DNA from 2 places in the Yersinia sp. 2541 StPb PI genome. Region 1 is predicted to be linked to the other one. Evidence: predicted binding sites of a transcription regulator. Region 1 holds the regulator's gene; the other holds the start of a gene.

Region 1 (3,425 bases):
ACGAACTGCTCGCCCAACTCAATATCTTTGTGCAATACATCAAGCATGCTTTCTAGCGCTTGCTGTTCAAACGCACTCAATTTGCCAATGTCTTTACGTTCAGCAACACCCTCTTTACCTAACAGGATTGGCTGAGCAAAGAAACGGGCATATTTACCGTCGCCTTCAACGTAAGAACATTCAACAACATTGCTTTCGCCTTGTAGAGCACGAACCAGAGAAAGACCAAAACGTGCCGCAGCCTGCCCCATAGATAGAGTCGCTGACCCGCCACCGGCTTTTGCTTCAACAACTTCAGTACCCGCATTCTGGATACGTTTAGTCAGGTCAGCCACTTCTTGCTCGGTAAAGCTAATGCCTGGAATTTGTGACAACAATGGCAAAATGGTAACACCAGAGTGGCCACCGATAACCGGCACTTCGATATCTTGAGGTTGCTTACCTTTCAGTTCAGCAACAAAGGTATTAGAGCGAATGGTATCCAGTGTCGTAATGCCAAATAATTTATTCTTGTCGTAAACACCGGCTTTTTTCAGTACTTCTGCGGCGATCGCTACTGTCGTGTTAACTGGGTTGGTAATGATACCGATTAATGCTTTCGGGCAAGTACGCGCGATTTGCTCAACCAGATTACGGACGATGCCAGCATTAACATTGAACAGATCTGAACGATCCATGCCCGGTTTACGTGCAACACCCGCAGAAATCAGAACAATATCGGCCCCTTTAAGGGCTGGGGTAGCATCTTCGCCGCTGAAGCCTTTAATATTAACAGCGGTCGGGATATGGCTCAGGTCAACCGCAACACCGGGAGTCACTGGCGCGATATCATATAATGAGAGGTCTGAACCTGAAGGAAGCTGGGTCTTGAGTAGAAGAGCGAGGGCCTGGCCGATACCACCAGCGGCACCGAGAACTGCAACTTTCATCCTATACTCCTTTTTATATTTAATTTAAATTTGCCGTGAATTCATCTATTTAGGCACCTTAATTTATTGTGATTTTAAACACAATCTATTAACAGTCAGATTGAGATATCACGCATCAAAAAGGCGCATAAGACGTATGCATTTTAGAGTAAATCGCTTATTCATTAATGATATAGCGCACATTATTCTAAAATTTACTGAAGTATTCATGACAGGTTAATCGGCGGTTACATTACACCCTTCTGTTACATCAGAACAACATCATTTTAATAACATTTTAGTTACTCGCGCCGAATGTTGATAAAAACTGATTTAGCATAATCGTAACAGTAAGATGATGTGAAAATTTCACCACACCTTGATATCAGTGCTTTTATCGCCAATACTCCATAGTCATGTTGAATAAAAATTCATTTATATGCATAATAATCCTATTCACTATTGACTGATCAAGGCATAGAAAATGCGTAATCCCGCAAAACAAGAAGATCTTATCAAAGCGTTTAAAGCGTTATTGAAAGAAGAGAAATTCAGTTCTCAAGGTGAGATCGTTTTGGCCTTGCAGGAAGAAGGCTTCGAAAATATCAACCAATCCAAAGTTTCACGTATGCTAACCAAATTCGGTGCGGTTAGAACGCGTAATGCCAAAATGGAGATGGTTTACTGCTTACCCGCAGAATTGGGGGTGCCAACAACCAGTAGCCCACTAAAAAATCTGGTCTTGGATGTCGATTATAATGATTCAGTCGTTGTGATTAATACCAGCCCTGGTGCGGCACAACTGATCGCCCGCCTGCTGGATTCATTAGGTAAGGCTGAAGGGATCTTAGGCAGTATTGCTGGTGACGATACCATTTTCACAACGCCTGCCAGAGGTTTTACGGTTAAACAACTGCATGAAGCCATTCTTGGGCTATTCGAACAAGAGCTTTAATTCCACATCTTTATGTCTGATGTATATAGATGCGGCCTTCTGCGCCGCACTGTATCCCTGTCACCGTTATCCGATTAATCATACCTTCATAGCCTTTAACCAGGGCATATAACTACTGATTTCGGTCTAAACCACAAAATAATTCTGCTTATCTCTCCCTTACAGTCAAACCTACCACTGACTAACGCACTTTTAGTCAAAAACGCTTATTCAATTGAAAACATTAAGTTTTTACTTGAACGTGCTGTTTTTTAATCACTTTTTATTCCTTTTAGTTCTTAAAAAGTAGTCACTAGCGATAAAGTGACCTTAAATATTATTAGCTTGCTATTAATATTCTCAGTTACTAGATGTATACTCATTTTCGTGACGTAAATCACACTTCATGCGAAGTGATAAAGAATAAATAGAGGCAATAACATGAATATTAAAACTACCATCGCAACTGCCAGCATTCTCTCTGCACTGTCATTTGGTGTTTTTGCAGCGGATTCTATCAATGAGAGTCAGGCTGAAAAATTACAACCAATGGGCACCATTACCGTCAGTGGCCTTAACGGCGCACCATCCGATATTCGTCAGGCGCTGTCTGATAAAGCTGATGCTATGGGCGCTAAAGCTTACAAAGTGATCGAAGTGCGAGAAGAAAATAACTGGCATGCCACTGCCAAGATTTACCAGTAATTCGCAATAGATAGATCAAAAATGGCGTGAAGCCCAAATCGAAAAAATTAAATAAACAGTAAAAACAATAAACTAAAAGTACCAGAATCATTAAAAGTACTTTTGGATTGTTGAATCTGATTAAGGAAAAATCATGAAAATCAAAACTACTCTGGCAGCCCTGAGTTTACTTTCTGTTGTTGCTTTCGGCGCATCTGCTGCGGAATCAATCAATGCCGCCCAAGCAAGCAAAATGACTGATTTAGGCGCAGTCAGTGTGAGCGCGATTACCGGTGCTCCTTCTGATATTGAGCAGGCCATCGCGAAAAAAGCTGATAGTGAAGGCGCTACGGCATACAAAATCATTGGTATGCATCAAGACAATGGTTGGCACGCCACAGCTAAGATTTACAAATAAGATTAAGCGCCAGCAGTGAAAGTAAATGCCCCGCTCAGAGGGGCATACTTTCGTACCTTGATAATTTATTCAATAGACTGAAAATAAAGATAAATACTAATTTTTAGCTTATTGAATAGAGTATTGATTGCAACAAAGTATTGGCTGAAGTCAGCTCACATCCGAATAATCCCTCGTCTATCCGACGAACCCTTTACCCCCGCTATCGCGGGGGCTTTTTTTATCCGACTTAATCCTGCGATAGAGCTTATTGCTCCGCTTTTTTATCCAAAGCGCTCAGCAATTTGTTATGAATCCCACCAAAACCACCGTTACTCATCACTAGAATGTGATCGCCCAGTTGTGCTGTTTTCACGATCATATCGACTAACGCATCAATATCAGCACTCCAATGTGCAGGCTGAATACAAGCTTCGGCCACTTCCACTACCTGCCAAGGGATATGCTGCGGCTGGAACAGGAACACTTCATCCGCACGGCC
Region 2 (3,425 bases), 3.2 Mb from region 1:
CTACTGGCGAACGATAACAAACGCCTATAGATAAAGGAATCGGCAGGTGGAAAAAAATCCTCCTGACCCCGTTATGGGGAAAAAGGAAACAGATAGTTGATAAATTAATCGAAAAAACCTATTTACCCTAATTAAGTGGCAAAAATACTTGCAACAGATCTCATCCAGAGTATAGTGCGCTCAATCGGACGCGGGGTGGAGCAGCCTGGTAGCTCGTCGGGCTCATAACCCGAAGGTCGTCGGTTCAAATCCGGCCCCCGCAACCAACCGATACTGGCTACCAGCAGTATCAAATGTCGTTCGATAGTCTTGAAAGTTAAGACGAATTAGGTAGAATAGTAGTGAGAAGCAAATAAAGTGTAGTGACGGACGCGGGGTGGAGCAGCCTGGTAGCTCGTCGGGCTCATAACCCGAAGGTCGTCGGTTCAAATCCGGCCCCCGCAACCAATTACACGACTAAGTAGTAAGATAGAAAATAGTATTAAGACGGACGCGGGGTGGAGCAGCCTGGTAGCTCGTCGGGCTCATAACCCGAAGGTCGTCGGTTCAAATCCGGCCCCCGCAACCAATTCTTAATCATTTTCATATCAACATCAGACACCCTCAAGGGTGTTTTTTTGTTTCTGGCTTTATACCCGTCATATTTCAAACCGCATGTGTGTTGGTTGCTTTCGTTCACCCGAATAATTGACTAACGTCAACTCAGCGGGATTATCTCAGTTGCCGCCTTCCTGCAACTCGAATTATTTAGGGTATATATCTCAATCAATAACAATGCCCTACGCGTTAAAGTCGGGCCATCGCCCCACCATTAGCAAAATAGGCTTTGATGCCAGCAAAAATAGATTCTGCGACTTGTTGCTGAAAACGGCTGGTACGTAGTTTGCGCTCTTCTTCCAGATTACTGATAAATGCTGTTTCAACCAAAATTGAAGGAATATCAGGTGCTTTCAATACAGCAAACCCCGCCTGATCGACACGGTTCTTATGCAGCGTATTAATCTTCCCCATGCGATTCAGCACTTCTTTACCAAACTTCAGGCTGTCATTAATCGTCGCCGTTTGCAGTAAATCAATCATGGTATGGTCCAGATAGCGATCACCACTTTTGCTAACCCCCCCAATCTGGTCGGCCTCATTCTGTGTCTGGGCCAGGAAACGCGCGGCGGTACTGGTTGCGCCCTTGGTTGATAGCGCAAAAACGGAGGAACCTCTGGCCGCCTGACTGGTAAATGCATCCGCATGAATTGAAATGAATAAATCTGCTCGCAGTTTGCGCGCCTTCGCTACCCGCACTTTCAACGGGATAAAAACATCTTCATTACGGGTCATAAACACCCGCATATTGGCTTCTTTTTGAATTAACGCCCGTAACCGACGGGCAATTTGTAGCACGATGTCTTTTTCACGGGTTTTATTTCTACCAATAGCACCGGGATCTTCTCCGCCGTGACCAGGATCCAGCATGATAACTATCGGTCTATCGCGCCCTGCTTTGCCTGCTTTTGGTGTCTCTGCGGGTAAGCTACGCTCCACGTCGCCTTTATTATAATCTTCCAATAATGCCAACAATGGATCGTCCTCAGCAGAGTTGTTGCCCTGAGCGGGATATAAATCCACCACTAAACGATTTCGAAATTCAGCAAAAGGTTTTAGAGTAAATAGCTGGGGGCTGATGCTCTGCTTCAACTCCAAAACCAAACGGACGGTATTTTTATCAAACTGCCCTACTCGGGCTTGCTTCAGATAAGGGTCACCGGACTGAACCTGATTAGTTATCTGTTTCAGGACGCTATTTAAATGTACCCCTTCAATATCAACCACAATACGATCAGGATTGGTAAGAGCGAACTGACGATACTTCAGCGGAGTATTGGATTCCAGCGTGACTCGGGTATAGGTTGAAGAGGGCCAAACCCGGACTGCAATAATATGTGAGGAAGCAGCAAATCCAACTCGACTAACACTCAGCATCCAGGCGCTCGCAGCACCTTGCAACAGACGACGACGCCCAGGATTATGATTTGAATCTGCCATGTAACTCCAAAGTAACTACCAAAATATGAATAAAAAGCGCACAAAAAAATTTATGTGCAAAAACTTTAACGAATCAATCCCACGCTGTCATTAGAAAAACATTTTTATGTTATTCAATTTATTAATACAGATACGCCATACATATGCATTTGATAGTAATTTGGTGCTTGCCATCTTGGTCAAAAAAGAATAAAAATACAAAAATACCGAATAAAAATTCAAAGAGGGTCTGCCGTGAAGGAACGTAGTACTGAACTGGTCCAGGGATTTCGCCACTCAGTTCCCTATATCAACGCGCACCGTGGCAAGACATTCGTTGTCATGTTGGGTGGCGAGGCGATTGAGCATGAAAACTTCGCGAATATCGTCAATGATATCGGTTTGTTGCATAGCCTTGGGATCAGGTTGGTCGTGGTATACGGTGCGCGCCCACAGATCGACAGCAATTTGGCACAGCATCATTACGAACCTATTTATCACAAGCATACCAGGGTAACAGATGCCCGAACTCTGGAAATGGTGAAACAAGCAGCCGGCCTATTGCAGTTGGATATCACTGCAAGACTATCAATGAGTCTCAATAATACCCCGCTACAAGGCGCGCATATTAATGTAGTCAGTGGCAACTTCATTATTGCTCAGCCGCTGGGGGTGGATGATGGTGTGGATTATTGTCATAGCGGGCGTATTCGTCGTATCGATGAAGAGGCAATTCACCGTCAATTAGATAATGGCGCAATCGTGTTACTAGGCCCGGTTGCTGTATCGGTGACCGGCGAGAGCTTTAATCTCACATCAGAAGAAGTTGCCACCCAGTTAGCTATCAAACTGAAAGCAGAAAAGATGATCGGTTTCTGTTCATCCCAAGGGGTGACTGACAGTGAAGGTGACATTATTTCAGAGCTGTTCCCAAATGATGCTCAAAAACGGATTGAAGATCTGGAACAAGAGGGTGATTACAACTCCGGTACGGTACGCTTCCTACGTGGTGCAGTGAAAGCTTGCCGTAGCGGTGTGCGCCGGAGCCATTTACTGAGTTATCAGGAGGATGGAGCGCTAGTCCAAGAGCTATTCTCCCGCGATGGTATCGGTACACAGATTGTTATGGAGAGTGCTGAACAAGTGCGCCGCGCTACCATCAATGATATTGGTGGCATACTTGAATTGATTCGCCCGCTGGAACAACAAGGCATTCTGGTGCGTCGTTCGCGGGAACAGCTTGAAATGGAAATCGACAAATTCACGATTATTGAACGGGATAATTTGACGATTGCCTGTGCAGCGCTCTATCCGTTCCCTGAAGAACAAATAGGTGAGATGGCCTGCGTGGCAGTACATCCTGACTATCGCAGCTCTTCTCGGGGAGAAATGCTATTAAAGCGCGTTGC

What was found. Region 1 encodes ArgR, which controls arginine synthesis, uptake and breakdown. Its sites were predicted from a motif close to ANTGAATAAAAATACANT; they were not measured.
Positions count from the first base shown of each region.
Region 2: argA (amino-acid N-acetyltransferase) is a predicted target of ArgR. The motif match lies at 2,222-2,239, and genes of this name have one in related genera.

Region 1 is NZ_JAZGQB010000001.1:4,207,204-4,210,628, forward strand. Features, by position in the region: gene mdh (malate dehydrogenase) at 1-929, opposite strand, end outside; gene argR (transcriptional regulator ArgR) at 1,393-1,863, shown strand; gene yhcN (peroxide/acid stress response protein YhcN) at 2,284-2,547, shown strand; gene V1953_RS18885 (YdgH/BhsA/McbA-like domain containing protein) at 2,681-2,944, shown strand; gene mpl (UDP-N-acetylmuramate:L-alanyl-gamma-D-glutamyl-meso-diaminopimelate ligase) at 3,192-3,425, opposite strand, start outside.
Region 2 is NZ_JAZGQB010000001.1:970,532-973,956, reverse strand. Features, by position in the region: tRNA gene V1953_RS04180 (tRNA-Met) at 190-266, shown strand; tRNA gene V1953_RS04175 (tRNA-Met) at 371-447, shown strand; tRNA gene V1953_RS04170 (tRNA-Met) at 492-568, shown strand; gene amiC (N-acetylmuramoyl-L-alanine amidase AmiC) at 787-2,037, opposite strand; gene argA (amino-acid N-acetyltransferase) at 2,272-3,425, shown strand, end outside.